Regions from separate parts of the Enterobacter sp. MG-EB028 genome, predicted to be linked through region 3. Evidence: predicted binding sites of a transcription regulator. Region 3 holds the regulator's gene; each other region holds the start of a gene.
What was found. The regulator CRP, encoded in region 3, controls carbon source genes, mostly activating them, when cyclic AMP is high. The targets are predictions, from matches to a motif close to ATGTGANNNNNNTCACAT.
Positions count from the first base shown of each region.

Region 1: the regulator CRP is predicted to act here: its motif matches at 8,170-8,187, upstream of focA (formate transporter FocA).
Region 2: the regulator CRP is predicted to act here: its motif matches at 6,798-6,815, upstream of ACR42C_RS02355 (glycine dehydrogenase).

Region 1 is NZ_CP195079.1:1,681,967-1,692,697, reverse strand. It holds gene rpsA (30S ribosomal protein S1) at 1-1,674, opposite strand; gene cmk ((d)CMP kinase) at 1,786-2,469, opposite strand; gene aroA (3-phosphoshikimate 1-carboxyvinyltransferase) at 2,655-3,938, opposite strand; gene serC (3-phosphoserine/phosphohydroxythreonine transaminase) at 4,008-5,096, opposite strand; gene ACR42C_RS07925 (DUF421 domain-containing protein) at 5,259-5,951, opposite strand; gene ycaO (30S ribosomal protein S12 methylthiotransferase accessory factor YcaO) at 6,079-7,839, shown strand; gene focA (formate transporter FocA) at 8,246-9,103, shown strand; gene pflB (formate C-acetyltransferase) at 9,155-10,731, shown strand, end outside.
Region 2 is NZ_CP195079.1:508,575-519,305, reverse strand. It holds gene ACR42C_RS02400 (BglG family transcription antiterminator) at 1-21, opposite strand, end outside; gene ACR42C_RS02395 (lactonase family protein) at 41-1,177, opposite strand; gene dagF (2-dehydro-3-deoxy-phosphogluconate aldolase) at 1,214-1,954, opposite strand; gene ACR42C_RS02385 (DgaE family pyridoxal phosphate-dependent ammonia lyase) at 1,951-3,069, opposite strand; gene ACR42C_RS02380 (amidohydrolase/deacetylase family metallohydrolase) at 3,053-4,186, opposite strand; gene ACR42C_RS02375 (DUF4310 family protein) at 4,229-4,870, opposite strand; gene ACR42C_RS02370 (DUF4311 domain-containing protein) at 4,884-5,660, opposite strand; gene ACR42C_RS02365 (DUF4312 family protein) at 5,684-5,983, opposite strand; gene ACR42C_RS02360 (SFCGS family glycine-rich protein) at 5,986-6,348, opposite strand; gene ACR42C_RS02355 (glycine dehydrogenase) at 6,359-6,697, opposite strand; gene cybC (cytochrome b562) at 7,014-7,400, opposite strand; gene pmbA (metalloprotease PmbA) at 7,441-8,793, opposite strand; gene yjgA (ribosome biogenesis factor YjgA) at 8,889-9,440, shown strand; gene mpl (UDP-N-acetylmuramate:L-alanyl-gamma-D-glutamyl-meso-diaminopimelate ligase) at 9,535-10,731, opposite strand, start outside.
Region 3 is NZ_CP195079.1:4,418,204-4,428,934, reverse strand. It holds gene ACR42C_RS21125 (cytosine deaminase) at 1-620, shown strand, start outside; gene tsgA (MFS transporter TsgA) at 624-1,808, opposite strand; gene ppiA (peptidylprolyl isomerase A) at 2,087-2,659, shown strand; gene ACR42C_RS21110 (putative adenosine monophosphate-protein transferase Fic) at 2,765-3,349, shown strand; gene pabA (aminodeoxychorismate synthase component 2) at 3,380-3,943, shown strand; gene argD (bifunctional acetylornithine/succinyldiaminopimelate transaminase) at 4,030-5,250, shown strand; gene ACR42C_RS21095 (YccS/YhfK family putative transporter) at 5,247-7,334, opposite strand; gene crp (cAMP-activated global transcriptional regulator CRP) at 7,392-8,024, opposite strand; gene ACR42C_RS21085 (OsmC family protein) at 8,336-8,740, shown strand; gene ACR42C_RS21080 (phosphoribulokinase) at 8,807-9,676, opposite strand; gene ACR42C_RS21075 (YheU family protein) at 9,707-9,925, opposite strand; gene ACR42C_RS21070 (hydrolase) at 9,922-10,731, opposite strand, start outside.

The DNA.
Region 1 (10,731 bases), 2.1 Mb from region 3:
TTACTCGCCTTTAGCTGCTTTGAAAGCTTCAGCCATTGCGTTGTTAGAGAAGTTTGCATCTTCCTGTTTGTTAACAGTTGCGATTGCATCTTTCTCATCAGCTTCGTCTTTAGCACGAACAGACAGGCTGATTGCACGGTTCTTACGGTCAACACCGGTGAACTTAGCTTCAACGTCGTCGCCAACGTTCAGAACCAGAGTGGCATCTTCAACGCGGTCACGTGAAGCTTCAGAAGCGCGCAGGTAACCTTCAACGCCGTCAGCCAGTTCTACGGTTGCGCCTTTAGCGTCAACTGCAGTCACTTTACCGTTTACGATTGCGCCTTTCTTGTTCAGTGCAACCCAGTTGTTGAACGGATCTTCTGCGAGCTGTTTAACGCCCAGGGAGATACGCTCACGCTCTGCGTCAACCTGCAGAACAACTGCAGCGATTTCGTCGCCTTTTTTGTATTCACGAACTGCTTCTTCGCCTGCAACGTTCCAGGAGATGTCAGACAGGTGAACCAGGCCATCGATGCCGCCGTCCAGGCCGATGAAGATACCGAAGTCAGTGATAGACTTGATTTTACCTTCAACACGGTCGCCCTTGTTGTGGGTTTCCGCGAACTGCTGCCATGGGTTGTTTTTGCACTGTTTCAGGCCCAGGGAGATACGACGACGTTCTTCGTCGATATCCAGAACCATCACTTCCACTACATCACCAACGTTAACAACTTTGGATGGGTGGATGTTTTTGTTGGTCCAGTCCATTTCGGAAACGTGCACCAGGCCTTCAACGCCTTCTTCGATTTCAACGAAGCAGCCGTAGTCGGTCAGGTTGGTTACGCGACCAGTCAGTTTAGTACCTTCTGGGTAACGCTTAGCGATAGCTACCCATGGATCTTCGCCCAGCTGTTTCAGGCCGAGGGATACACGAGTACGCTCGCGGTCGAACTTCAGCACTTTAACAGTGATTTCGTCGCCCACGTTCACGATTTCGCTTGGGTGCTTAACGCGTTTCCACGCCATGTCGGTGATGTGCAGCAGGCCATCAACGCCGCCCAGGTCAACGAATGCGCCGTAGTCAGTGAGGTTCTTAACGATACCTTTGACTTCCATGCCTTCCTGCAGGTTTTCCAGCAGCTGATCGCGTTCTGCGCTGTTTTCGGATTCGATAACGGCACGACGGGAAACAACAACGTTGTTACGCTTCTGGTCCAGCTTGATTACTTTGAACTCAAGCTCTTTGCCTTCGAGGTGCAGGGTGTCACGGACTGGACGAACGTCTACCAGTGAACCTGGCAGGAACGCACGAATACCATTCAGCTCAACAGTGAAGCCACCTTTAACTTTGCCGTTGATAACACCGACCACAGTTTCAGCTTCTTCGTAAGCTTTCTCCAGCGTGATCCATGCTTCGTGACGTTTAGCTTTCTCACGAGACAGCAGGGTTTCGCCGAAGCCGTCTTCTACTGCGTCCAGAGCAACGTCAACTTCGTCACCAACCTGGATTTCCAGCTCGCCCTGGGCGTTTTTGAACTGCTCAGCCGGAATGGCGGACTCAGATTTCAGACCGGCGTCAACCAGTACTACGTCTTTGTCGATAGCAACAACAACACCGCGAACGATGGAACCCGGACGGGTTTCGATTTCTTTTAAGGATTCTTCAAACAGTTGAGCAAAAGATTCAGTCATGTTTAATCTTCAGGTTAATATTAACGTCCACCTGGCTCCGTGCCGGATGGGGTTGTTTCACATACCCGCCGTCAGTCCATTGCAGCGGGGGTACTGCTAAATCGGTCGCAATTACGCGAGTGCCAGTTTTTGGCGCGCATATTGTAGCGCTTTTTCAATCACTTGCTCAATAGTTAAACTGGTTGAATCCAGTACTAAAGCATCTTCTGCAGGAACAAGTGGTGCGACGGCGCGGTTACGATCGCGGTCATCGCGCTCTTTTATCTCGGATAAAAGGCGATCAAAGTTAACACTAAACCCCTTTTCCTGCAACTGAAGCATGCGGCGTTGAGCACGCTCTTCCGAAGAGGCGTCAAGGAAAATTTTTACTGGTGCATCAGGAAATACTACGGTTCCCATGTCGCGTCCGTCAGCGATCAGACCCGGGGCTTCACGAAACGCACGCTGCCGACGTAGCAGCGCCTCGCGAACGCGTGGGAAAGCGGCCACCTGAGAGGCCGCATTAGCGACTTCCTGCGTACGGATTTCGCCGCTCACGTCTTCACCTTCCAGAATCACTTCCAGGTTGCCATCGGTGGAAACAAAACGCACATCCAGATGCGCAGCCAGCGGTACCAGCGCTTCTTCAGAGGCGACATCCACATGATGATGCAGCGCAGCCAGCGCCAGCACGCGATAGATTGCTCCCGAATCTAAAAGATGCCATTGCAATGCTTCCGCCATCGCTTTGCACAGAGTACCTTTCCCTGCGCCACTCGGCCCATCAATGGTGATTACCGGGGCAATTGCCGTCATCTTTTTCTCCTTAAATAAGGCATACCGTTAACATGAACGCCGCGCATTATACGCGCCAACGTGCGCAACTGTTACCTTTGCGTGCAAATTGCGGAATGATTGAAGCAGAGTGTAGAAGAAATGAGCGGGAAAGATCGTCAGGAAGCGTAAGGAAATGCCGCATCAGGTGATGCGGCAGGTATTCATTATGCCAGGGTGCTAATGCGCGCCAGCTGTTCGAAATAGTCCGGGAAGGTTTTTGCCGTACATTTCGGATCGAGAATGGTCACAGGGGTATCGGACAGCGCCACCAGCGAGAAACACATCGCCATACGGTGATCGTTATAGGTCCCGATTTCCGCAAACTGCAGTTTTGCCGGAGGGGTAACGCGAATGTAATCTTCGCCCTCTTCTACCTCAGCGCCGACTTTACGCAGCTCTGTCGCCATTGCGAACAGGCGGTCCGTCTCTTTTACGCGCCAGTTGTAGATGTTACGCAGCGTGGTGGTGCCTTTGGCAAACAGCGCCGCCGTGGCAATGGTCATCGCCGCATCCGGGATATGGTTCATGTCCATGTCGATGGCGTTCAGCTCGCCGCGGGTACAGGAGATGAAGTCATCGCCCCAGGTGACAATAGCGCCCATTTTTTCCAGCACGTCCGCAAAACGAATATCGCCCTGCACGCTGTTGCGGCCAATGCCGGTCACTTTTACCGTACCGCCTTTAATCGCCCCCGCGGCCAGGAAGTAGGACGCGGATGACGCATCCCCTTCCACCAGGTAGTTACCCGGAGACTGATACCGCTGTGCCCCGCGCACCACGAAGCGCTGGTAAGACTGGTTTTCCACCTCAACGCCGAAGGTTTTCATCAGGTGCAGCGTGATATCAATATACGGTTTGGAGACCAGCTCACCTTTAATCGTGATAACCGTATCCTGTGGGGCCAGCGGCGCGGTCATCAGCAGTGCCGTCAGGAACTGGCTGGAGACGCTGCCGTCAACCTCGACGTGACCGCCGGTAAAGCCCCCGCGCAGACGCAGTGGCGGATAATTTTCCTGCTCCAGATAGTCAATCTGCGCGCCGCCCTGACGCAGGGCATCTACCAGATGACCTATCGGACGCTCTTTCATACGCGGCTCGCCGGTCAGCACGATGTTGTTGCTCCCCAGGCACAGGGCCGCCGCCAGCGGACGCATCGCGGTACCCGCGTTGCCCAGAAACAGCTCAAGCTCTTCACTCGCCTGCAGTGCGCCGCCGTTGCCGGTCACTTCGCAGCGGGTACGATCGTCAGAGAGTGTGTAATGAACGCCCAACGCTTTCAGCGCATTGAGCATATGGCGCACGTCATCGCTGTCCAGCAGGTTAGTGAGGACGGTGGTGCCGTTTGCCAGAGCTGCCAGCAGCAGAGCGCGGTTCGAGACACTTTTTGAACCAGGCAGATTGATGGTGCCATCTACCCGCGCGATAGGTTGTAACGTCAGGGATTCCATGAAAACTAAACTCTCAACTCAACATAATAAAAACCCCGCAGGGACGCTGCGGGGGTGAAAAACAGCAAATTAACCGTGACGACGTTCAAAGTCGATCATGAAATCCGTCAGGGCCTTAACGCCTTCCAGCGGCATCGCGTTATAGATAGAGGCACGCATGCCGCCCACCACACGGTGGCCCTTGAGCGCGTGCAGGCCTGCCGCGAAGGACTCTTCCAGGAACACTTTGTCCAGGCTGCTGTCCGCCAGCTGGAATGGCACGTTCATGCGGGAACGGTTAGCTTTCGCTACATCGTTGCGGTAGAAATCGCTCTTGTCGATCACGCCATACAGCAGTTCGGCTTTCTGCTGATTCACCTTGTCCATCTGCGCCACGCCGCCGTTTTGCTTCAGCCATTTGAAGACCAGGCCGGAGAGGTACCAGGCAAACGTTGGTGGGGTGTTGAACATGGAGTCGTTATCGTTCAGCACGGTGTAGTCGAGAATCGACGGGCAGGATTTATGCGCTTTACCCAGCAAGTCTTCACGCACGATGACGATAGTCAGGCCCGCAGGACCGATATTTTTCTGCGCGCCCGCATAGATAATGCCGTAGCGGCTGACGTCAAGTGGCGCAGACAAAATGGTGGAGGAGAAGTCGGCGGCAACCACAACATCTTTGCCAAAGTTTGGCGTCTCGTCGATGGCAATCCCGTCAATGGTTTCGTTCGGGCAGTAGTGAAGATAGGCGGCGTTATCAGAAAGCTGCCACTCGCTCATAGGCTTCACGGCGCGCAGACCGTCAACGGTCACTTTGGCATCGATAACATTCGGCGTGCAATATTTATGCGCTTCTTTAACGGCGCTTGCCGCCCAGTAACCCGCGTCAACGTAGTCAGCCGTCATTTTGTCACCGAGGATATTCAGCGGTACGCCTGCAAACTGACCGCGGCCGCCGCCGTGGCAGAACAATACTTTGTAGTTCGAGGGAATATTCAGCAGATCGCGAAAATCCTTTTCTGCCTCTTCGGCCACCTGAATAAACTCTTTACCACGGTGGCTGATTTCCATCACCGACGTACCCAGACCGTTCCAGTCACACAGCTCCTGTTGAGCCTGTTTAAGCACGTCTGCCGGTAACATTGCCGGACCTGAACTGAAATTAAAGACTTGAGCCATTTCCCCTCACCACGCTAAAAGCCATAAGTTATAACTGTGGATATCGGTTTTATCATTCAGTGACACGCGCCGCAATGTCTAAAACTTATGACCGGGGAAATGTGCCCCGCGTCACACAAAACAATCTGCCGCCTCGATACGACAAAACCGACAAAATGGCTGTCAGGTAATACGTTTGGCCCGGCTAACCTTCGTCCATTCCGGATTTGCACAGCGGGGGCATAATTGACGATCCCCTGGCTGCATCGCGACAACATGGCTACATCTTACGCAAGCATACTCGCCTGATTCAGGTACCGTTCTGAAACGCTCTATGAGCATATCCGGCAGGATACACAGTCCCGGCTTCACCTCGTCGTCAGAATAGTAATAGACGCTGATTTGGCCGTTGGTTTCCATAATCGCCAGACGCACCTGCCCCAGTTGCTCAACGCTGTTCAGGCGAAGCTCCATAAAGAACTCAAACTCGGTCATATTGGCGCTTTGCACATTTTCCCAGGCCAGTTGGCCGTCCTCGACGATAACCACCGGCTTCCCTTCGAACAGATCTTCCAGCTTTTCGCTTTTCGACATCAGCCACATGACAAGACGGTAAAGTAGCGCCAGTGAGACAAAAACGATAAATACCGGCACCATCGGCACATCGTCATAAAAGGCGACGTCTCCCGCCGCCGAGCCCAGCGTCAGAATGATCAGCACCTCAAACAGCGACATCTGCCGAACGCCGCGACGGCCGGTGATTTTAAGAAACAGGAAGACGAGTACGAAGGTATACAGGCTTCGCAGCGCCACTTCGCCCAGAAATTCAGGAGGAACTTTATCAAACGCCATCCGCTGGAGATCAAATGCTTTCATTTTTCTATGCCTTAACAGTCAGTTACTGTCACTAAGCATAGCCCAGCCATTTATTTTCGCCGGAGATAGCACCCGTCACTCAAAACCCGTATCATTGCGCGCTTTACGTACGATAAAAGTGAACGCCATGACTCAAACGTTTATCCCCGGCAAAGACGCCGCTCTGGAAGATTCCATCGCTCGCTTCCAGCAGAAACTGACCGACCTGGGCTTTAACATCGAAGAAGCCTCCTGGCTCAACCCGGTGCCTCACGTCTGGTCCGTGCACATTCGCGACAAAGACTGCGCGCTCTGCTTTACCAACGGTAAAGGCGCGACGAAAAAAGCGGCACTGGTCTCTGCGCTGGGTGAGTATTTTGAGCGTCTGTCCACCAACTATTTCTTTGCTGACTTCTGGCTGGGTGAAACCATCGCCAACGGTCCTTTCGTTCACTATCCGAACGAAAAATGGTTCCCGCTGACCGAAGACGACGAACTGCCGGAAGGGATCCTCGATCAACGCCTGCGCGCTTTCTACGATCCAGAAAACGAACTGACTGCCAGCATGCTGATCGATCTGCAATCGGGTAACGAAGATCGCGGTATCTGCGCCCTGCCGTTCACCCGTCAGTCTGACGAGCAGACCGTTTATATTCCGATGAACATCGTCGGCAACCTGTATGTGTCCAACGGCATGTCCGCCGGTAACACCCGCAACGAAGCACGCGTGCAGGGCCTGTCTGAGGTGTTCGAGCGTCACATTAAAAACCGCATCATCGCTGAATCCATCAGCCTGCCGGAGATCCCGGCGGACGTGCTGGCGCGCTACCCGGGCGTGGTGGAATCCATCGCGAAGCTGGAAGCGGAAGGTTTCCCAATCTTTGCCTACGACGGCTCGCTGGGCGGTAAATATCCGGTTATCTGCGTCGTGCTGTTTAACCCGACTAACGGCACCTGCTTTGCCTCGTTCGGCGCGCATCCTGACTTCGGTGTGGCGCTGGAGCGTACCGTGACCGAGCTGCTGCAGGGCCGTAGCCTGAAAGATCTCGACGTGTTTACCCCGCCAACGTTTGACGATGAAGAAGTGGCCGAGCATACCAACCTCGAAACCCACTTCATCGACTCCAGCGGTTTGATCTCCTGGGATATGTTCAAGCAGGACGCGGACTATCCGTTCGTGGACTGGAGCTTTGCCGGTACCACGGAAGAAGAGTTCGCCACGCTGATGGCAATCTTCAACGCCGAAGATCAGGAAGTCTACATTGCCGACTACGAACACCTGGGCGTTTACGCGTGCCGCATCATCGTGCCCGGCATGTCCGACATCTATCCGGCGGAAGATTTGTGGCTGGCTAACAACAGCATGGGCGCGCACCTGCGTGAGACCCTGCTGTCCCTGCCGGGCAGCGAGTGGGAGAAAGAAGATTATCTCAACCTGATCGCCCAGCTGGACGATGAGGGCCACGATGATTTTACCCGCGTGCGCGAACTGCTGGGTCTGGCGACCGGGAAAGACAACGGCTGGTACACCCTGCGCATCGGCGAACTGAAAGCGATGCTGGCGCTGGCGGGCGGCGATCTGGATCAGGCCCTGGCCTGGACCGAATGGACCATGGAGTTTAACCAGTCGGTCTTCTCCGCCGAGCGCACCAACTATTACCGCTGTCTGCAAACCCTGTTGCTGCTTGCACAGGAAGACGATCGCGAGCCACTGCAGTACCTGAACGCTTTCGTACGTATGTACGGTGCTGAAGCGGTTGAAGCCGCCAGCGCGGCGCTGAGCGGTGAAGAGCCGTTCTACGGTCTGCAGGCAGTTGACAGCGATTTGAAAGCCTTCCCGGCGCATCAGTCTCTGCTGAAGGCCTATGAAAAGCTGCAGAAAGCAAAAGCCGCTTACTGGTCAAAATAAGCGCACATAACATTAACAGCAGTAGGCGTATTCAATCGTCTGGGCTATATTACGGGGCAATTTCATTGCCCCGTTTTTTATTCTCTTCGGCAATGATTATTGATTGTAATAATAAAGTTAAACATGGGTAAATATAATAATATTTGCCTGGGCTTTATTGTTACTTTTTATGGTAAATACCCCATATTAATTAACTGTTTCGAAGGGGGCCGAACGAAAAAATTCAACTCTTTTCATAACTTTTAAAATTTATTTTTATACGGATAATCAAATACTTACTCCGCATTTGTTGTAAAACCATACACACTGCGGGCCTATAAGCCAGGCGAGATATGATCTATATCAATTTCTCTTCTATAATGCTTTGTTAGTATCTCGTCGCCGACTTAATAAAGAGAGAGTTAGTGTGAAAGCTGACAACCCTTTTGATCTTTTACTCCCCGCCGCGATGGCAAAAGTTGCCGAAGAAGCGGGTGTCTATAAAGCAACGAAACACCCGATGAAGACGTTCTATCTGGCGATCACCGCAGGTGTGTTCATCTCAATCGCTTTCGTCTTCTACATCACCGCCACCACCGGTACTGCCGGAATGCCTTTCGGCATAGCTAAACTGATTGGCGGCATTTGCTTCTCACTGGGCCTGATTCTCTGCGTCATCTGCGGCGCCGACCTCTTCACCTCAACGGTGCTGATTGTCGTGGCAAAGGCCAGCGGAAGAATTACCTGGGGTCAACTGGCGCGCAACTGGCTTAACGTCTACGTTGGTAACCTGATTGGCTGTCTGCTCTTTGTTCTGTTGATGTGGCTCTCTGGCGAGTATATGACCGCCAACGGCGGCTGGGGCCTTAACGTCCTGCAGACCGCCGACCACAAAATGCATCACACATTTATCGAAGCCGTTGCTCTCGGCATCCTCGCAAACCTGATGGTCTGCCTGGCGGTCTGGATGAGCTACTCGGGTCGTAGCCTGATGGATAAAGCCATGATTATGGTTCTGCCGGTTGCGATGTTTGTTGCCAGCGGCTTTGAGCACAGTATTGCGAATATGTTCATGATCCCGATGGGGATTGTTATCCGCAACTTTGCAAGCCCGGAGTTCTGGACCGCAGTTGGTTCATCCCCGGAAAGTTTCTCTCACCTGACTATTATGAATTTCATTACTGATAACCTGATCCCCGTCACTATCGGGAACATTATCGGTGGGGGTCTGTTAGTTGGGTTGACATACTGGGTCATTTACCTGCGTGGCGACGATCATCATTGATGGTTTTCTCAGGCAGTAAATAAAAAATCCACTTAAGAAGGTAGGTGTTACATGTCCGAGCTTAATGAAAAGTTAGCCACAGCCTGGGAAGGTTTTGCGAAAGGTGACTGGCAGAATGAAGTAAACGTCCGCGACTTCATTCAGAAAAACTATACCCCGTATGAAGGTGACGAATCCTTCCTGGCTGGCGCAACTGATGCGACCACCAAGCTGTGGGACAGCGTAATGGAAGGCGTTAAACTGGAAAACCGCACTCACGCGCCAGTTGATTTTGACACCTCCGTTGCTTCCACCATCACTTCTCACGATGCTGGCTACATCAACAAAGCCCTTGAGAAAATCGTTGGTCTGCAGACTGAAGCACCACTGAAACGCGCAATCATCCCGTTCGGTGGTATCAAAATGGTTGAAGGTTCCTGCAAAGCGTATAACCGCGAGCTGGACCCAATGCTGAAAAAAATCTTCACCGAATACCGCAAAACCCACAACCAGGGCGTATTCGATGTTTACACCAAAGACATTCTGAACTGCCGTAAATCTGGCGTTCTGACGGGTCTGCCAGATGCATATGGTCGTGGTCGTATCATCGGTGACTACCGTCGCGTTGCGCTGTACGGCATCGACTTCCTGATGAAAGACAAGTACGCGCAGTTTGTTTCCCTGCAGTCCGATCTGGAAAACGGCGTAAACCTGGAAGCGACTATCCGTCTGCGTGAAGAAATTGCTGAACAGCACCGCGCACTGGGTCAGATCAAAGAGATGGCTGCGAAATACGGCTGCGATATCTCTGGTCCTGCAACCAACGCTCAGGAAGCTATCCAGTGGACCTACTTCGGCTACCTGGCTGCGGTTAAGTCTCAGAACGGTGCAGCAATGTCCTTCGGTCGCGTGTCTACCTTCCTGGATGCGTACATCGAACGTGACCTGAAAGCAGGCAAAATCACCGAGCAAGACGCTCAGGAAATGATTGACCACCTGGTCATGAAACTGCGTATGGTTCGCTTCCTGCGTACCCCTGAATACGATGAACTGTTCTCTGGTGACCCAATCTGGGCAACAGAATCAATCGGTGGTATGGGCGTTGACGGCCGTACGCTGGTTACCAAAAACAGCTTCCGCTTCCTGAACACCCTGTACACCATGGGTCCTTCTCCGGAGCCGAACATCACCGTTCTGTGGTCTGAAAAACTGCCTCTGAACTTCAAGAAATTCGCCGCTAAAGTGTCCATCGACACCTCTTCTCTGCAGTACGAGAACGATGACCTGATGCGTCCGGACTTCAACAACGACGATTACGCTATCGCTTGCTGCGTAAGCCCAATGGTTGTTGGTAAACAAATGCAGTTCTTCGGTGCGCGTGCAAACCTGGCGAAAACCATGCTGTACGCTATCAACGGCGGCGTTGATGAAAAACTGAAAATGCAGGTTGGTCCTAAGTCTGAGCCAATCAAAGGTGACGTGCTGAACTATGACGAAGTCATGGAGCGCATGGACCACTTCATGGACTGGCTGGCTAAACAGTACGTCACTGCACTGAACGTTATCCACTACATGCACGACAAGTACAGCTACGAAGCCTCTCTGATGGCGCTGCACGACCGTGACGTTATCCGCACCATGGCGTGTGG
Region 2 (10,731 bases), 970 kb from region 3:
ACGTTGGTTCGGAAATCGCACGGGTTTGTCCTCTTACAGCTTAAGGTGAAATGACCATCTGGGATGGGCTGCCGACCGGGGTATAGTCAGGCTCGAAGCTCAGCTTGCCATCCTGCGCCACGCGGAAACGGGTAATGTTGTCGCTGCGCTGGTTCATGACGTACAGCCAGCGTCCCTGTTTATCGAGCGTCAGGGTGCGCGGGTAGTCGCCGCGGGTCCACACGTCGTCCTGATGGGCCAGCGTGCCCTCCGCTGTTACGGTAAAGTGCCCGATGCTGTTATGCAAACGATTAGCCACATACAGCTGCTTACCGTCGGCGCTTAATGCGAGCCCGGCTGCAAAGCTGGTGCCTTTATAGCCGTCCGGCAGGGCAGAGACCGTTTTGCCCTCTTTCAGCCTGCCGCTGCTGTCCAGCGCATAATGGGTGAGCGTAGACGCCTCTTCGTTAATCAGCCACAGGGCGTCCCCCTTTGGCGTAAAGACAAAGTGGCGCGGGCCGGCGCCTTTTGAGGAGGCGCTGATAAACGGCGGATCGTTCGGCGTCAGCTTTCCGGTTCGATCGTCAAAGCGGTACTGATAGATACGATCCAGCCCCAGATCGGTAGAAAAAACATATTTCCCGCTCGGATCGGCAGCGATCATGTGCGCATGGGGGCCGTTGTGATCGCTGATGGCAAAGCTACCTTCGACAGCCGCTTCCGGCTTCGCCGCGCCCGGTTCCCCCTGATCCTGATGTTTGTCCGTAGCGTCAACCAGGCTGCCGTCCGCGTTGACGGGCAACACGGCAATCGATCCGCTGACATAGTTCGCCACCAGCAGATGCTGGCCATTCGGCGTCAGGGAGAGATACACCGGTCCGGCACCGCCGGAGGCCACCTGATTCAACTCGCTCAGCTCCCCGTTATCCCCCACCCGCAGCGCCTGCACCACGCCCTGCTCCACTTCGCTTGCCAGATAGAGCGTTTTGCCGTCGTGCGAGACGGTCAGCTGCGCGGCGTTCGGCAGCTTGCTCACCAGCGTTTTATTCGCCAGCGCGCCGCTTTGTGGGTCAACGGTAAAGCGGTACAGCCCTTCACCGTTGGGGTTGTAGGTGCCCACCCAGGCGTATTGCGTCTGGGCGACAGCGGCAGTGGCGAACATTGAGAGTGAAGCAACAAGCAGGGTACGGGTGTGCATGGTGGCTCCTTCAGGTGTGTGCGGTAAGGTTTTGTTCTACTTAACCAGCTTCTTCGTCATTTCCAGCAGCGTACGCACATCTTCCGGGCGCGTGTCGCCGCTGGCCTTGTCGATAATCGAGCTGTAGATATGCGGGATGATTTTGCTCACGCCCGCGTCGAGGGCGATCTGCAGGATCTCCTCATAGTTTTCCAGATCGATACCTCCGGTTGGCTCCAGCCAGAAGTCGTGACGGGCGCAGGCTTCCGCCACCGCTTTGTACTCGTCACGGCACTTCAGGCCGCCCATCGGGAAGTATTTGATGGAGCTGCCGCCGAAATCTTTCAGCAGGGCAATCGCCGTTTCAACCGGCACGATGCCGTCCGGTGCTGCGCTGCTCAGCGGACCGGTGGAGATTTTTACCATGCCGACGGTGCTGGTTGGAGAGACCAGACCGTTGACCACAGACTCATTCTGCCCCAGCAGCGCGCGGCTGGTGGCCACGCCGGTAAAGACCTGGTTGACGTGCTGCGGCTGCACCTGACGGGAGATTTCGCTCACCATCGCCGACTGGTTCGGATCCCCCGCGCCGAGGCCGACGGAGAGCGCGTTATCAATCAGTGCGGCGTATTCACGCATATCGGCAACGGCGCTCGCTACGTCCGGGTAATTTTTGGAGAGCACGCCCACCAGCACGTGGCCTTCCGCCGCCTCGTAAATGGCGCTGGCGTTAGCCTTTGAGCCGGCCAGCACGTTCAGACAGACGCGGTCACGGTAAAAGTTGGGGGTCAGTTTCATGCGTTTTTCTCCTGTCCTAATACTTCGCTAATGCGGCGGTAGACGATATTCAGCTGGTCAGCGCTCACGCTGCGCACGTCCGCCTCGATAATCCCTTCGTTGGCCTTGTAGCCACGGAAGTAAATGGCGTATTCGCCCTGTTTGAGTTTCGCCACCAGATCGCCCGTGCCGACGCCCGTTGCGGCTTCGTCGAACTTAATCTCGGTGCGCGCGATATCGCGACCGGCGCTGTCCCAGACCACGCGCGCGGTCACGCCGTTCAGGGTGTTGAGCGCCTCGATAAACGGCGTCATCTTCGCCACCATCTCGGCCCCGCTCTCTTTGGTCGCCGTCAGGTAGTGTTCGATGGCGCAGGTCAGACCAAGAATGCCCTCTTTCCCGACCTTCATCGCACGGCCAATGCCCGCAGTCTGGCGCTTCACCCACTCAACGTACTGGGTTTTGCCGATCACCAGCCCGCTGGTTGGCCCTTCAATCGCCTTCGCGCCGCTGTAGATCACCAGATCCGCGCCGGAGCGGTAGTAGGCGTGCAGATCTTCTTCTGCCGCCGCATCGACGATCAGCGGGAGATCGTGCTTGCGCGCCACGACCGCCGCCTGCTCGACGCTGAGCATGCTTTTCTGAACGCAGTGGTGCGATTTAATGTAGAGGATCGCCGCGGTGCGCGGGGTGATCGCCGCCGTCAGCTGATCGGCAGAGCATTCGTTGGCGTAGCCCGCCTCCACCAGCTTGCCGCCGCCCAGCGCCACCATGGTGCCCACCGGCGCGCCAAAGTTCACGTTGTGGCCTTTCGGCAGGACGATTTCGTTGTTCTCAATCGGGGTCACGTGCAGGTTTTCCAGCAGCCAGTCGCTGTCTTTCACCAGCACCGCCGCCACGGACTGGGCAATGCCCGCCGACGCGCAGGAGACCACCGTCGCGCCCTCCACGTCCAGCAGCTTCGCGATGTACTCCCCGGTTTTGTTAACCAGATCCTTCATCTCGAAATAGTGATTCATGCCGTCCATCGCCGCCTGCACCACTTCCGGGCGCGGCGTGGAGACGCCCAGCGCCGTCATGCGGCCAGAGGTGTTGATAACCTGCTTTAAATTATACTTCTCATAAATCGAAGGCATGTTCCGTGCTCCCTTGTTCGGTCATGTAGCCCTTGCCCGCGCGGATCGCGGCAAGCGGCACCAGAATGTGTTCAGCCTGCAGGCTGTCGTTTTCAGCGTCCGTCAGCACCGTTGGCTGGCGTTTAATCGTGAACAGCGTCAGGTCGGCGTCGAGACCCGGCTGGATGCGACCCTTGCGCGTCAGGCGCAGGCCGTCGGCGGCGTTGGCGGTCACGCAGTCAATCACCTGCGGCAGCGACATGCCGATGGCGAGGAATTTCGACATCACGCTCGCCAGCGAGCCCACCGGGCCGTTGATGCGGTTGCGGCAGTAGATATCCGAGCTGATGGTGTGCGGCAAAATGCCCATGGCGATGGCGCGTTTCGCCACCTCAAAGCTGAAGCTCGCCGTGCCGTGGCCGACGTCCAGACGCACCCCGCGCTTCAGGGCGGAGATGATGGAGGCGCGCAGCTCGCCGGAGGGCGTCAGAATGCGGTTTGGCTTGCCGTTGTAGCAGTGGGTGATGATGTCGCCCGAGCTCAGCAGCTCGGCAATTTCGTCGAGGTTCGGCGGGTTGTTGCCAATGTGCACCATCAGCGGCAAGTCGCCGTTCTCTTTCTGAATGGCTTTGGCGCGCTCCAGCGGCGTAATGCCGTTTTCACCGACCACGCTGCTGCTCATGCGCGCCTTCAGGCCGACGATAAAATCAGGGTGGCGCTTCAACGCCTGCTTCACCGCCTCGGCGTCAATATTCGCCATGTTGGCCAGCTCGTTCTGGGCAATCAGCCCCACGCGGGAGATGTTCAGCAGGGCAAAGACTTCTGTGGAAGCTTTGCGGGTGATGTCGTAGAAATCGTCCACGTCGTCGGCCCCGGTACTGCCCGCGTCCACCACGGTGGTAACGCCGGTGGCAATGCCCACGCTGTCCGGCTCGTCGTGGTAAATCGGGGAGTTCGGGTAGCAGTGAACGTGGGAGTCAATCCAGCCTGCGCTGACGAACACGTCGCCATTCAGCTCAACCGTTTTATGCGCAGGGGCATCAATGTCGCCCGTCGCGGCGATCTTTCCGTCCTGAATGGCGATATCGGTCAGGGTATCGTCGGCGAGGCGCGCACGGCGCAGGAGTAAATCAAACATGAGGATCTCCTGATAAGGCGGGCGCCGGAGCGCCCGCGGGTATTAAAGGGCGACCGGGAACAGCCAGCCCAACAGCATTGCGCCGAGGATGGCGCCACCGGTAATCGGCTTCTGCCAGATGTAGAACACCAGCGCGCCCAGCAGGGAACCGACGCCGATAGGAATGGAGGCGGTCATGGCGCTGAGGATAATCAACGGCCCGAGGAAGCGGCCGGAGGCGTTGCCCGCGCCCATCATCACGTCTGCACCGTAGGTAGAGTTGCTCTGGTTGATGGTGAACTTACGCGCCAGGATGATGACGTAGCCGATCGCCAGACCAATCACCAGGCCGGTAATCAGCGAGGCGATGAAGTTGGTCACCGGGAACATGATCCCCGCGCCCAGCAGCAGCGCCGGAACGCCGAGGCCCACGCCGGTCTGGATCGCACCGCCGATATCAAGAATACCGACCAGCGACCCTTCGATAATGCGGGCGAACAGGAAGCTTGCGCCGAACGCCGCCACCGCGCCGTAGACGCCGGTATCAATCCCCGCTTTCAGCATCGCCACGAAGGCCACTTCGTTAAACGCGCCGATACCGTAGAGGTAGTACATGTGCGTCCCGGCGAAAACGCCGGAGGAGAGCAGGCCAACGAAGATCGGGAACGACCAGTCGGCATACCAAAAACCTTTATTCTGTTCCATGTAGAGGCTCCTGTTATTTACCGCTGAGCGAGTTGTGGATCATATCGAGCCAGTTCGGCACGGTCAGATGGAAGGATTCGATCATCTTCATGTCGAAGCCGCGGAAGAAGCCGCTCAGCACGAAGAGCAGGACGATAGCCGCCATCATCACTTTGGTGACGTGGTTCCAGCCGCTCTCTTCCACGCCTTTACCGATCAGGATCCCCAGCACCAGGCCCGGTACGGCGTTGCCCATAATCAGCTGCGCCGCGCCGCCGAAGATGGTGGCCCAGAAGCCCGATTTTTTACCCGCGTCGATAGCCGCCAGCCAGAAGATCACCGGCATGACGGTGTTCACCAGTAGGTTCGCGGCAGGCACCAGTACCTTCACGGCGGTGACCTGAAGCGCGGCCGGAACGGAGGAGGCGGTCAGGTTCAGGAAGGTCACGACGATCATGCCGATCACGCCGCAGGCAATCGCCATTTTGCGGGGATCGTGCAGCGTTTCGCCGACGTTACGGTTTTTGATCATCAGTGCAGCAGCACCCCAGTTCGGGATGATGCGGTGGTCAACGTCCTGTGTGAAGGCGCCTGCAGCCACGGAAGAGGCCCAGGCGTTAAAGAAGAAACCTAACCCAAAGGAGAAGTGAGAAGCCGGATCCCCTTCGCAGGAGTTCAGTTCCCCCAACGTACGAAACGCGCCCATACCCTGAGTGGTAGGCGCATGAAACATGCGTGCAGCCCCGGCGCCAACACCGACGCCTACCAGGCCGCCGATGATGAGCGATTTTATTAATATAATTAAGAACATCAGTCTGCCCTTTTTATGAATAATCAGCGTTGCGTGACGAAATCCACCCGGTCGAGATTGATGGCGGTCACGTTGACGGTCACATCCAGCTCCACGCTGTAGGTGCGTCTCTCCCGGCGCAAAAAGAAGAACAGAAACGCTTCTTTACGCACCGCTTCTTGCGCCTGAACAACCTGCACATCCTGTGGCTCAATACGCAGTAAGATATGCGGTGAGGCTTTCATCACCGCGGCCTGAACGTGGTTGAGCGCGTCAGCAAAGGCGCGCGCTTTGGCGTCGCCTTTGCCCTTCACTCTCACCGTGGTTGTGAACTGTTCTTTCATGCTTATGCGCCGTATTTCTTCTGCCACGCCTGTACCAGACGCTCGCCCAGCTCTTCTTTATCCATAAAGCCGAAGCCCAGCACGTTGCAGCCTTCGTTGATGGCGGTCACGCCCTCATCCACGGAACGCATGCCGTATTTGGCTTTGTAGCCATATTTGGTTTGGGCGGTGATGGCACCCGCGCCGCCGCTACCGCAGAAGGAGATGCCGAAAGTGGCATTTTCCGCTTTCATCACGTCGCCGAGCTTCATGTCAGCCGCCATGCCCGGCACAACCACCGCGCGTCCGCCTGCTTTTTCCACACCGGCAGCCACTTTCTGACCTTTGCCCAGGCGATCGCCAATCACGACTGTAATCTGTTCCATGTGTTGCTCCTTAAAGGTTGTCTTTCGCGACTTCAAAGTGAACGGAGAGCAGCCAGGCCTCTTCATCAGGAAGATTGCCAAACTGCGCTACCACTTCACGGGCAAGTTGCATTGAATCTGGTGAAATTTCGTCAAACAGCTCTGCTTCTACCTCCGGCAGCGGCTCGCCGGTCACGGACCGGTGCGCCATTGCGCGCACGTGGGAGGTGAGCATCTGCTCCTGTACCGCATTGGGGATGATGTTGTTTCGGGCCAGCAGGGCATAAACCTGCTGCAGCATGGTGGTCGCGAGCTGTTCTGTTTGCTCCGCCTGTTCCCCAACGTCGTTCATTACCGCTCCGTTAATCACTGGTCTTACCCCGTTAATGGCTCTGGAATAAAACTAACGTTGGGGGGGAATTGTTTGTAGCGAGTTGTTTTCCACTTCGAAGTGGAAAGGCGAGCCGCAGCAGTGATCTGTGCCACATAAATGCGGTGAATCTGGATTAATAACGGTATTTGCGTGATGAATATCACGTATTCCAGCGGCAAAACGCGCGCCGGGGAAACGAAAACGTTCAGGCGTGGTGACGCAAAAATGTGATGGCGATAGGGTTTACTTATTACCGCGTAAAAAAAACGGGAGCCACTGGCCCCCGCTGGTTGTTTGTCAGATGCGCGATCGATTAACGATATTTCTTGTGATACGTGTTACGCGTCGCCACAAACTGGTCAGCCGCCGCCTGGGCTTCCTTCACTTTGCCTTCGTTAGCCAGCTTCAGCGCACCGTCGATCTGACCGACCAGCACGTCAAAGCCGTGGCGATAGTCTTTCATCTCTGCGCTGTCTGCCGCTTTGCTTTCCAGCTTTGGCGGGGTCGCTTTTTGCGCGTCCAGCGCCGCTTCACGCATTTTGGTCAGTGCGCCTTTCATTTCGGCCGCATTGTCCGTTTTCTGCACTATCTTCAGGTTTTGACTGAGGATGTCCATGTTGTCTTCGAGATCGGCAGCAAACGCAGAAGAGCCAAGAACCAGCGTTGAAGCCGCGACGATCGCTAACAGGTGTTTACGCATTGCTCACTTCCTTTTTTATTATTAAAACGCTTTTCGGGTATTACTGGCCGGCGATTTTCATTTCCGGCAGTAATACAGAACCACACTGTATATTGCTACGTGTTTCAATATCGTTACCGACCGTAACGATATTGCGCCACATGTCCTTCAGGTTGCCGGCGATGGTAATTTCGCTCACCGGATACTGAATTTCGCCGTTTTCGACCCAGAAGCCTGCCGCACCGCGCGAGTAGTCGCCGGTGATGCCGCTCACGCCCTGCCCCATCAGCTCGGTGACCACCAGACCGGTGCCCATCTCTTTTAGCATTTGCTCGAAGTTAAGGCCCTGACCGGCAATGCGCCAGTTGTGGATGCCGCCCGCGTGACCGGTGCTTTTTAGCCCCAGCTTGCGCGCGGAGTAGTTGGTCAGCAGCCACTGGGTCAGAATGCCGTCTTTAACGATATCGCGGCGTTCCGTGCGTACGCCTTCGCTGTCGAACGGCGTGGAGGCCAGCCCTTTCAGCAGGTGCGGGTGCTCTTCAATCGTCAGCCATTCCGGCAGGATCTGCTTGCCCAGCGAGTCGAGCAGGAAGGTCGATTTACGGTACACCGAGCCGCCCGCGATAGCGCCCACCAGATGGCCAAACAGGCCGGTCGCCACTTCATTGGCAAAGATCACCGGGGCCTTCATGGTGGAGAGTTTACGCGGCGACAGGCGCGACAGCGTGCGTTCGGCACACTCTTTACCCACCCACTCAGGAGACTGCAAATCCCCCAGCGCGCGGCCAATGGTGTAGGCGTAGTCGCGCTCCATGTCGCCGTTCTCTTCAGCGATGACGCAGCTGGAGAGCGAGTGGCGGGTAGAGCAGTAGCCCTGCAGCATGCCGTGGCTGTTGCCGAACACTTTGATGCCGTAGTGGCTATTGAAGCTGCCGCCTTCGGTATTGGTGATGCGCTTGTCAGCCTGCAATGACGCCTGCTCGGCGCGCGCGGCCAGTTCAATGGCTTCATCCGGCGTCACTTCCGCCGGGTGGAAAAGATCGAGATCCGGCGCGTCAAACGCCAGCAGCTCTTTATCCGCCACGCCTGCGTAAGGATCCGGAGAGGTATAGCGGGCAATATCCAGCGCCGCCTGCACCGTACGGGCAATGGCATCCGGGCTGAGATCGGTGGATGACGCGCTGCCTTTGCGATTCTGGTGATACACCGTGATCCCAAGCGCGCCATCGCTGTTAAATTCTACATTCTCCACTTCGCCATAGCGGGTGCTCACGCTAATGCCGGTGGTTTTGCTGACCGCCACTTCGGCGCCATCTGATTTACCTGAAGCGAGCGTCAGCGCGGTGGAGACGGCTTCTTCCAGAATCTTACGCTGCGCTTCAACTTGTGAGGTTACTTTCATCGCAAATGCCATACTGTAAGAGAGAGTTAAGTGAAGTCTAACAGAGAACCGTTTTTCAGTGCGCGTCTTAACTGGTAACATTAGCCTCTTTTTTTAAGGAGCCTGACATGACTAAGCAGCCCGAAGACTGGCTCGACGACGTTCCCGGTGATGACATCGAAGACGAAGATGATGAGATCATCTGGGTCAGTAAAAGTGAAATTAAACGTGACGCCGAAGAGTTAAAACAGCTTGGCGCAGAAATGGTAGAACTGGGTAAAAACGCGCTGGACAAGATCCCGCTCGACCAGGATCTGCGTGATGCCATTGAACTGGCACAGAAAATCAAAAAAGAAGGCCGTCGTCGCCAGCTTCAGCTTATCGGTAAAATGCTGCGTCAGCGCGACGTGGATCCGATCCGTCAGGCGCTGGACAAGCTGAAAAACCGCCACAACCAGCAGGTTGCGCTGTTCCATAAGCTGGAGCAGATCCGCGATCGTCTGATTGAACAGGGTGATGATGCAGTACCGGAAGTACTGAACCTGTGGCCGGATGCCGACCGCCAGCAGCTGCGTTCTTTGATCCGCAACGCGAAGAAAGAGAAAGAAGGGAATAAGCCGCCGAAGTCCGCGCGCCTGATTTTCCAGTATCTGCGCGAGCTGTCTGAGAACGGCGAGTAATCTCTTCCCCTCACCCCAGCCCTCTCCCCGGAGGGGCGAGGGAGAAAACACGGGAAAGTAGGCCCGGTAAGCGCTAGCGCCACCGGGCTTTTTTTTACTCTGCAGCCGCCGCTTCCGCTTTCTTCGCCAGACCGTCCAGCAGCTTCTGATGGATCCCACCGAACCCGCCGTTGCTCATCACCAGAATGTGATCGCCAGGCTGAGCGGCTTTCACCACCATATCCGCGAGCACATCCACGTCCGCACTCCAGTGCGCAGGCTGAATGCAGGCATCCGCCACTTCAGCCACCTGCCACGGAATATGCTGCGGCTGCAGCAGGAAGACTTCGTCGGCACGTCCCAGGGACGGTGCGAGGTCGTCTTTGCAAATGCCCATTTTCATGGTGTTTGAGCGCGGTTCCAGCACCGCCAGAATGCGCGCGGTACCGCCAACCTTGCCGCGTAACGCGGCAAGCGTCGCCAGAATGGCGGTCGGGTGGTGCGCGAAATCGTCATAGACCGTCACGCCATTCGCTTCGCCGCGCAGTTCCAGGCGGCGGCGGGCGTTAATGAACGAGCCGAGCGCATTAGCGGCATCCGCAGGCAGCACGCCCACGTGGCGCGCCGCAGCAATCGCCATCAGGCCGTTGTGCATGTTGTGCTCGCCCACCAGGCCCCACTTCACCTCGCCCACTTTTTCACCGTCGAGCAGCACTTCCCACTCGGAGGCATCCGCGTTGAGCTTTTTCGCCTGCCAGTGGCCCTGCTCGCCCACCAGCTCCTGCTCGCTCCAGCAGCCCATCGCCATGGTCTGCTTCAGGTTGATGTCGTTCTCCGGCAGGATGATGCGGCCCTGACCCGGAACAATGCGCACCAGATGGTGGAACTGTTTCTGAATCGCTTTCAGATCGTCAAAGATGTCCGCGTGATCGAACTCAAGGTTGTTGAGGATCAGCGTGCGCGGGCAGTAATGCACGAACTTGGAGCGCTTGTCGAAGAATGCGCAGTCGTATTCATCCGCTTCAATCACAAAGAACGGGCTGTCGCCAAGACGCGCAGAGACGTCGAAGTTACCCGGCACGCCGCCGATCACAAAGCCCGGCTTGTAGCCGCAGGCTTCGAGGATCCAGGTCGCCATGCCGGCGGTAGTGGTTTTTCCGTGGGTACCGGCCACGGCAACTACCCAGCGGTCGCGCAGCACGAAGTCATGCAGCCACTGCGGGCCGGACATGAACGGAATATTGCGTTCCAGCACCGCTTCAACGCACGGGTTACCGCGGGTCATGGCGTTGCCAATAATGATCAGATCCGG
Region 3 (10,731 bases):
TGGCCTATGAGGCCGGCATCGGCCCGCGCGTCACCGCCAGCCACACCACCGCCATGCACGCTTACAACGGCGCTTACACTTCGCGGCTTTTCCGCCTGCTGAAGATGTCGGGGATTAACTTCGTGGCTAACCCGCTGGTGAATATCCACCTGCAGGGGCGTTTTGACGATTATCCGAAGCGCCGCGGCATCACCAGGGTGAAAGAGCTGCAGGAGGCAGGCATCAACGTCTGCTTCGGCCATGACGACGTCTTCGACCCGTGGTACCCGCTCGGCACCGGCAACATGTTGCAGGTGCTGCACATGGGGCTGCACGTGTGCCAGATGATGGGCTATCCGCAGATCGACAGCGGCCTTAATCTGATCACCCATAACAGCGCCCGTACTTTTGGCCTGAGCGACTACGGTATTGAGACGGGAAATCCGGCGAACCTGATTATTCTGCCTGCGGAGAGCGGGTTTGAAGCCGTGCGCTGCCAGGTGCCGGTGCGCTGGTCAATCCGTCAGGGGAGGGTGATTGCTACTACGCAGCTGGCGCAGACGTGGATCCAGATGGATATCGGGGGAGAAGAGGTGAGCTTTGCCAGAAACAGCCCCTCTGCCGAGCGCAAAGGGGCGTAGGGATTAGTGAGACGCCGCTGTCGCGTTGTGCTGGCGGTGGCGGGTCACAAAGCCCAGAACGAAGCACATGATGAACACCACGGCATACAGACCGTTAGCGGTATGCAGCGCCGCCAGCGGGCCGCTGTGGGCAACGATCGGGCCCGTCACCACGAAGGTGAGCATGGTGCCGATGGTGCCGCAGGTCAGCACGAAGTTGACCAGCTTCGGCGAGGCCACTTTGGTCTGCAGGGAGCCCAGGGTGATGATCGAGGTGTAAATCGCGCTGGAGAAGAAGCCCAGGGTCAGAATGAACCACGGCATATGCTCCGGTGAACCGTTGATGAACAGGTACATCAGCACGGTCGCCAGGCCTGCGAGCACGGTCAGAATGTGCTGCAGGTCGAAGAAGCGCAGGATGAAGCTAAACGCCCACATGCCGAACATGTAAGACATCCAGAAATCGCTCACCAGTTTACCCGCGTCGTTCAGGCTCATGCCCAGGCCTTTGGCGTATTCCGGTACCCAGGAGATAAAGCCCAGCTGGCCCAGGATGTAGCACAGGGCGGCGATGGAGAGGAACAGCACGCCGATGCCCCATTTCTCTTTCGCGACGGGCTCTGCAGTAGTTTGCGCTTTCTTGCCCAGCACCGGGAACTCACAGCCGAAGGTCAGGATAAAGATCGCCACGTAGACGAGGCCGATGCAGGCGTATACCCAGTACCACTCAATGCTGCGCGCCAGCAGAACGGCGGCGACCATCGGGAAAATCATTCCGGCCATGCTGAAGAAGGAGTCGGTAAACAGCAGGCGCGCGCCGCGCTGACGGCCTTCATACATATGGGTAATCAGGAACGTACCGATCGACATGGTGATCCCGCTAACCAGACCAAGCACGAACATGGCGGCGGAGAACAGTGCAATGCTGTGGCTCAGCATCAGGCCCGCCACGGCGGCGACCATCAGCACAAAGCCAAAGCGCAGCTGTGTTTTCAGCGGGACAATTTCCATCAACCAGGCATTCAGGAAGATAGAGATCAGGATCCCCGCGTTGAGGAAGGTGAAGGTATTACTCATGCTGGAAACGGGCAGCTGGAAGTAGTCTGCGATATTTCCCATCACCATCCCGGTGACGATCACCAACGCGCCGGTAAGGGCGTAGGAGAAAAAGCTGATCCATGTGAGCTTGATGCGATTGCTGTTAGTCATGTCTGGCCTGTTCAGAAAAAGAAAAGCGCCGAAGGGGCGCTGAGAGCGGGCAGATTTTAGTCGCTAAAGTGATCCATTCCTATCTTTTAAGGGTAATGATTATGTCATTGCAGGTTTTAATGTGATCTAAATCACATTAAGTGACGGTCTAACCAATCGTTTGCGCAGTAATAATTGTTTCAATTTCGTAAAATTAGGTAAAAGGCTGGTCTACGTTCATACTGCTCTTTAGAATCAAGCCATTCGCTTTTTATACTGCGCTTTGTTAAGGAATTCTCATGCTCAAATCAACACTGGCGGCTGTCGCAGCTGTGTTTGCTCTTTCTGCCGTTTCCCCTGCTGCGCTGGCAGCAAAAGGGGACCCTCACGTTCTGCTGACCACCTCTGCCGGGAACATTGAGCTGGAACTGAATAGCCAGAAAGCTCCGGTTTCTGTGAAAAACTTCCTCGACTACGTGAACAGTGGTTTCTACAACAACACCACCTTCCACCGCGTGATCCCTGGCTTCATGATTCAGGGCGGCGGCTTCAACGAGCAGATGCAGCAGAAACAGCCGAACCCGCCTATTAAAAACGAAGCGGACAATGGCCTGCTGAACAAGCGCGGCACTATCTCCATGGCGCGCACGGCGGATAAAGACAGCGCTACCAGCCAGTTCTTCCTGAACGTGGCGGATAACGCCTTCCTCGACCACGGCCAGCGTGACTTCGGCTATGCGGTCTTCGGTAAAATCGTGAAGGGGATGGACGTGGCGGACAAGATTTCGCAGGTACCGACTCATGACGTTGGCCCGTACCAGAATGTGCCGTCCAAACCTGTCGTGATCCTCTCCGCGAAAGTTCTGCCATAAGCCTCTTCGACACGGGCGATCCTCGCCCGTGCTGTGTCCCCTCCCTGCGAAAGCGCGTTTTGCTGCTTATACTTGTGGCAAACGGACTATTCAGGGAGGCGTTAAGTGAAAAAACTCACCGACAAGCAAAAATCCCGTCTCTGGGAGCAGCAGCGTAACGTCAATTTTCAGGCCAGTTGTCTCCTTGAAAAAGGTAATGGTCCTGCGGAGCCCGGCATTGAGACGCTGGAGCTTGGGCCTTCAGCGCCCGGGTTACCGCATCTGTGCCTTATCCACCGTCATCTGTATCACAGAGAGATGAGGCAGGCAGGCGAATTCCGTATCGACGATATTTTTAAGGGTGACATTCCCTTTTGCCATTTTGAGTACATCGAGAAGATGGGTAATGAGCTGATGGCGGCGCTGGAAAGCGAAAAGTATCTTGTGGGTCTGGAAAAAGCGGCGTTTGTTGACAAAGTGAGTCACTACTACTGTGAAATCAACATGCTGCATCCCTTTATCCGCGGTAATGGCATTGCGCAGCGCGTCTTCTTTGAGCAGCTGGCTATCCATGCAGGTTACGCGCTGAGCTGGCGGGATATCGATCCCGAGCAGTGGGTAGCGGCGAACCGAAGCGGCGCCATGGGCGATTTGAGCGCACTGAGCGTTATCTTTGCCAAAGTAGTGAGCGAAGCGCGGGAATCTGAGTAGAATAGGGCGGCATTTTTTTCGGGAGCCGCCATGATTCTGCTGATTGATAACTACGATTCCTTCACCTGGAACCTTTACCAGTATTTTTGCGAACTGGGTGCAGAGGTGGTTGTCCGCCGCAACGACGAGCTCAGCCTGGCCGATATCGAGTCGCTGGCTCCGCAGAAAATCGTCATTTCGCCGGGGCCGTGTACGCCATCGGAATCGGGCATTTCTCTGGACGTTATTCACCACTATGCCGGCAGGCTGCCGATCCTGGGCGTCTGTCTCGGCCATCAGGCGATTGCCCAGGTATTTGGGGCTACCATCGTGCGTGCCGCAAAAGTGATGCACGGCAAAACCTCGCCGGTTACCCACACCGGCACGGGCGTATTCACAGGGCTTAATAACCCGTTAACCGTGACGCGCTACCATTCGCTGGTGATTGACCCGCCGACGCTACCCGACTGCTTTGACGTGACCGCCTGGAGCGATACCCAGGAGATCATGGGGATTCGCCACCACGAGTGGGATCTCGAAGGCGTGCAGTTCCACCCGGAAAGTATCCTCAGCGAGCAGGGGCACGCGCTGCTGGCAAATTTCCTTAATCGCTGAATATCTGTTGCCTTGCTGTGATTTTTTATGCATATTTTGTGATTATATTTTCACAATCAATGTGACATAAAATGGATGGGCATGACATGGCAACTGAACAACCAGCAATTACCCGCGCGACATTCGATGAAGTGATTCTGCCGATTTATGCACCGGCTGAGTTTATCCCGGTGAAGGGGAAGGGCAGCCGCGTCTGGGATCAGCAGGGCAAAGAGTATGTGGATTTCGCGGGCGGTATTGCGGTTACGGCGCTGGGTCACTGCCATCCTGCGCTGGTGGAGGCGCTGAAAACCCAGGGCGAAACCCTGTGGCACACCAGTAACGTGTTCACCAACGAACCGGCGCTGCGCCTGGGCCGTAAGATCATTGATGCCACCTTTGCCGAGCGCGTGCTGTTTATGAACTCCGGCACCGAGGCCAACGAAACCGCCTTCAAGCTGGCGCGCTACTACGCGACAACGCGTCACAGTCCTTACAAAACCAAAATCATCGCCTTCCATAACGCCTTCCACGGACGCTCTTTCTTTACCGTCTCCGTTGGCGGCCAGCCGAAGTATTCCGACGGCTTTGGCCCAAAACCGGCAGACATCGTCCACGTGCCGTTTAACGATCTGCACGCGGTGAAAGCGGTGATGGACGACCACACCTGCGCGGTAGTGGTGGAGCCGATTCAGGGTGAAGGCGGCGTGACGGCGGCGACCCCGGAGTTCCTGAAAGGGCTGCGCGCGCTGTGCGACGAACATCAGGCGCTGCTGGTGTTTGATGAGGTACAGTGCGGGATGGGGCGTACCGGAGACCTGTTTGCTTACATGCACTACGGCGTGACGCCGGATATTCTGACCAGCGCCAAAGCGCTCGGCGGTGGTTTCCCGGTGAGTGCGGTACTGACGACGCAGGAGATCGCCTCCGCGTTCCACGTCGGATCTCACGGCTCCACCTACGGCGGTAACCCGCTGGCGAGCGCCGTGGCGGGAGCCGCGTTCGACATCATCAACACGCCGGAAGTGCTGAACGGCGTTAGCGCGAAACGCGAGCTGTTTGTGAAACACCTGAAAAAGATTGATGAACAGTACGACGTGTTCAGCGAGATCCGCGGAATGGGGCTGTTGATTGGCGCCGAGCTGAAGCCGCAGTACAAAGGCCGCGCGCGCGATTTCCTTCACGCTGCCGCGCATGAAGGCGTCATGGTGCTCAACGCGGGGCCGGACGTGATGCGCTTTGCGCCGTCGCTGGTGGTGGAAGAAAAAGATATAGAAGACGGGTTAACCCGCTTTGCCGCGGCGGTCGCGAAGCTCGTTAAAGGCTAATACTCGGTTCGCTTTAACCGGCGCGTTAACCAAATCCCGTGATGCGGGCGCTGACGCCATGCCACCGACGAAATGGTGTGCATGGTGTTCAGATGTCCCAGCACACGCTGCAAATGCTGCTCCAGCGTGCTCATCGGCCCGTGGGTTAACGTCTCCGGCGCTTCCAGAATGTTTGAGTCGCCCGATTCGCCCGGCGCGTCATACTCCAGACGCTGCTGACACCTCTGCAACGCAATTTCACACGACTGCAAATAGCGCTGCGCCAGATCCGGCGTCAGCATCGTGTGCTCGCGCGCCAGCGTCGTCATGGCGTTGATATGCTCGACGATAAACTGGCTGTGCGTCACCCACAGCTTCATGTCCGCCAGATAATGAGAATTAAAGCCCGGCTCCTGCATCGCCTGATTCAGCGAGTTAAAGAGGGCGTTATGCGCCTGGTTGACCTTCATACGTTCGTAGGCAAGCGGGGAAGGCTGCGGATCGTCGCTCAGGATCAGACGAATGGCCTGCTGATCGGCCTCCAGCGCGTCGTGGGCGTTCTGTCTTAGCAGCCCGCTCTGCCACTGTGGCCACAGCCAGACCATACCGCCAAAGGCGATCAGACAGCCAATCAGCGTGTCGATCAGGCGGGCAACGATGAACTGTTCGCCGTTAAGCGTAAGCAGCTGCAGGGTATATACCGCCGTTACCGTAAAGCCCACCATCGCCCAGCCGTAGTTTTTGCGAATGATTAGATAGCTCACCAGGGTGATAGCCAGCATGCCCGCCAGGGTATAGCCCTCGGGCACGTGAAAGTGCAGCGTCACGCCTGCAATAATCAGCCCCGCCATCGTGCCGCCCGCCCGGTGCAGAATGCGCACCCGCGTGGCGCCATAGCCGTTCTGGGTGACAAACAGCACGGTCATTAAGATCCAGTAGGGTTTCGGCAGGTGCAGCGCCATGCCCATCAGGCTGGCGATACTGAGCATGACGCTAATTCGTGCGGCGTTGCGCAGGGCGGACGATTTAAGAGAAAGATAGCTTTTGAGCGCCGGCAGCAGCGGCAGACGTTTTTGTTTATCCGCCATCAGGTCGCGGGGATAAAGCGGTCGCTGGGTGCGCAGCACGCGGGCGATGCGGCTGAAGTGCCAGGCGGCAAACTGGCCGACCGGATTTTCCGGGTGCTGACGGGCAATTTTCTCCAGCGCGCCGAGCTGTTTGTCCATGTTAAAGCGCGTGGGGTAGCGGTGATAAAGTATATCGTCAGCCAGCACCCGCAGGCGCGCGGAGACGGTCTGCGCGTTCCAGCGAATCACCGCTTCGGCATGGCTGCGCTCAACCAGCTTTTGCACCTCCTGCGGGTGATGAAGGCTAACGGAGATATGCTCCTGAAGGTCCAGCCCCACCTGGAAGGTACGCAGCAGCCGTTTGTACTCGTGGTTCTTGTTTGCGGCGAGCATATGCAGCTGCTGATAGCACTGGCTTATCAAATCCACCACTTTTTGCTGGCGCGTCAGCAGCGGCGGTAAGGATTTTTCCGGATCGGTATGCTGGGTGAGCAGGGTGTATTTGGCTTCGCAGTAATCCGCAAGCTGCACGTAGAGCAGGCTCAGAGATTCTCGCAGCGGCTGCTCTCGCCATAGCCAGAACCAGAACCAGTTAAACAGCCCGTACCACAGCGTGCCGAGGGCGTAGATCAGCAGCGGCTCCCACACGGGCATATTCCCGGCGAGGCTCAGGGTAAAGATGGCCGCAATGAGTGACGCTGGAAGCAGGCGAGCGTGCAGCGAGCTGATTTCCGCCGTGACGCCGAGGGTCATCGCCAGCACGGTCAGGATCAGTGGCAGGGGAATATCGCGAGCCAGTAACAGCTGCACCGCGAGGCTACAGCCTGCAAACAGGCAGCCCCCGATAATCAGGCGTTTGAAAAAGCGCTTATGCGGCGTGTCCAGACCGGCGATGTTGCAGCAGGCGGGCACGAGGGAAAACAGCAGGCCCTGCTGAAGATGACCCAGGAGCAGGCCCACGGCCACAGGAAGACACAACACCAGCGTTTGTCGCAGTGCGTAGTTAACTTCCGGGTGATAGATCAGCCTGCGCCACATGGGGAAAAGAGACAAAAACGGCGTGACACCTCGCGATGGCACGCCGTTTAAGCAGGATTAACGGGTTCCGTAAACCACGATGGTTTTACCGTGGGCGGAGATCAGGTTTTGATCTTCCAGCATTTTCAGAATACGGCCCACTGTTTCACGGGAGCAACCAACGATCTGACCAATTTCCTGACGGGTAATTTTAATTTGCATGCCGTCCGGGTGGGTCATCGCGTCTGGCTGTTTCGCCAGGTTCAGCAGGGTTTGCGCGATACGGCCGGTCACGTCCAGGAAGGCGAGGTTACCCACTTTCTCTGACGTCACCTGCAGACGGCGCGCCATCTGGGAAGAAAGACGCATCAGGATGTCAGGGTTTACCTGAATCAGCTGACGGAATTTCTTGTAAGAAATTTCAGCCACTTCACATGCTGTCTTTGCACGAACCCAGGCGCTACGTTCCTGGCCTTCTTCAAACAGGCCCAGTTCACCGATAAAATCGCCCTGGTTCAGATAAGAAAGGATCATCTCTTTCCCTTCCTCATCTTTGATCAGCACTGCCACCGAGCCTTTGACGATGTAATACAACGTTTCCGCTTTTTCACCCTGGTGAATCAGCGTGCTCTTCGATGGGTACTTATGAATGTGGCAATGAGACAAGAACCATTCGAGAGTCGGGTCTGTTTGCGGTTTGCCAAGCACCATGCGCTGTTATCCTCTGTTATAAGCTGTCACCAGAGTCATCAGATGCATCCGGACTCTGGGGTTGCAATCGAATTCTTACCCATACCCTGGGAAGTCGGCTGTCGTAACGTTTCGCAGCCAGTAAAGTTTGATGTCCTCTGCATACATGTGTAACGTCAATGTATTACTGTAGCATCCTGAGTGTTTTAGCATAGCTTTCGCCGCGTGTCTCCTGGTGTCTCGCTTCAGCATGATGCAGGTCGCCTTCCATTGCGAGAAATGTAACGCACGCGTAATCTGTCACCAAAAATGCAACGTTGGAGTTAATGAATATGCAAGCGCGCGTGAAGTGGGTTGAAGGTTTAACGTTCCTGGGGGAGTCCGCGTCAGGACACCAGATTTTGATGGATGGTAACTCCGGCGATAAAGCGCCGAGCCCAATGGAAATGGTGCTGATGGCGGCAGGTGGATGCAGTGCGATTGACGTGGTGTCGATTCTGCAAAAAGGTCGTCATGACGTAACGGATTGCGAGGTTAAACTCACCTCAGAACGTCGCGAAGAGGCGCCACGCCTGTTCACCCACATAAATCTGCACTTTGTTGTCACCGGGAAAGCGCTGAAAGACGCGGCGGTTTCACGCGCGGTGGACCTGTCTGCGGAGAAGTACTGCTCTGTGGCGCTAATGCTGGAGAAAGCGGTAAAAATTACGCATTCGTATGAAGTGATTGAGGTGTGATTCACGGGGCATCGTGCGTGTTGATGCCCTCACCCTAACCCTCTCCCACGGGGAGAGGGAACATCTTTACGCGATCTGCTTCCCTTCCATCAACCGCTGAACCAGCGGCGTCATGATGAGCTCCATTGCCAGCCCCATTTTTCCACCCGGCACCACTAACGTATTCATGTGCGAAATAAACGAGCCCTGCAGCATCGCCAGCAGCCAGGGGTAATCAATGCCTTCAAGATTGCGGAAGTGGATCACCACAAAGCTCTCGTCCAGCGACGGGATGCTTTTCGCCGCGAACGGATTGGAGGTGTCCACCGTCGGCACGCGCTGGAAGTTAATGTGGGTGCGGGAGAACTGTGGCGTGAGGTAATTGATGTAGTCTTCCATGGAGCGCACCACGGAGTCCATCACCGCCTCGCGCGAATGGCCGCGCTCGCTCATGTCACGCGTTAGCTTCTGGATCCACTCCAGGTTAACGATAGGGACCACCCCGACCAGAAGATCCACGTGGCGCGCCACGTCGTGCTGAGGCGTAACCACGCCGCCGTGCAATCCTTCATAAAATAATACATCGGTGGGTTCCGGCAGCGGTTGCCAGGGGGTAAAGGTGCCCGGTACCTGGTTCCAGGGTACGGCTTCATCGTAGGTGTGAAGATACTTGCGGGACTGCCCGGTACCGCTCTGCCCGTATTCGCGGAAGGTTTGCTCCAGCAGACCGAAATCATTGGCTTCCGGGCCGAAGTAGCTGATGTGTTTACCCAGATCGCGCGCCTTGCGGATCGCCATGTCCATCTCCGGGCGCGTATAGCGGTGAAAGCTGTCGCCTTCGACCTCCGCCGAACGGAGATTCAGCTGGGCGAAAATCTTGCGAAAAGCGAGGCTGGTGGTGGTGGTTCCCGCACCACTCGACCCCGTAACGGCAATAATGGGATGTCTGGCAGACATAGCAACTCCCTGACTGAAAAGGTTGGAAGATCAGCCGTGAAACGCGTTGCGGGGCATGATATTGACCGTCTCATGCAGTTCTGACCACACCAGCACCACGTCGCCGCTTTTCAGCTGGCGTTTAACATCGTTGACCTTTTGCTCAAGCGAACGCTCATGTTCACCATAATCGGTGCCTTCGCGTAATACAAAGCTTTCAATCAGATTATCGAGCGTTTCGGGAGCCAGATCTTGCCAGGGAATGATCATTTTGCACCGTCCAGGTAAGGAGTAAGCCAGTCAGGAATACGCGCCTCCAGCCACATTTTCGGGCGGCGCAGCGTGCCGCCGATAAACCCAACGTGGCCGCCATGTTCAGTTAACTGATAGTGAACGTTGTCGGGCAGGAATTCCTGCGCGGGGATCGAGTGGTGATCCATAAACGGGTCATCCTTGGCGTGAATGATCAGCGTCGGCTGCGTGATTTTGCTGAGCAGCGGCATGGCGCTGCACTGACGATAATAGTCAATTGCATCGGCGAAGCCGTGGATTTTCGCAGTGATCAGATCGTCGAACTCGCGAATACGACGCACCTTTTTCAACTGGCGCAGGCTTACCGGCAGGGTATCCGGGTAGGCCTTGAGCTTACGCGCCGCGTTGGCCTTCAGCAGGTTAAGCAGGTAGCGCTGATAGACGCGGGAAAAGCCTTTATCCATATGGTAGCTGCACTGCTCCAGCATAAACGGCGCGGAAACAATCACTGCAGCATTCAGCGGTACGCTGTCGCCCTCTTTGGCCAGCAGGCAGGCGAGCATATTTCCGCCCAGCGAATAGCCCACGGCGGCCGTTGGCACGGTGCCAAAGTTGTCCCGCAGCCAGTGTAAGAACCACGTTCCGTCTTCGGTTTCACCCGAGTGATAAATGCGTTTCTGCCGGTTCGGCTCGCCGCTACAGCCGCGAAAATGCATCACCACGCCGAGCCAGCCGCGCGCTTTTGCTGCCTCAATTAACCCATGTGCATACGGGCTGTGCAGGCTCCCCTCGAGACCGTGAAAGACCACCAGACGAGGCTTATG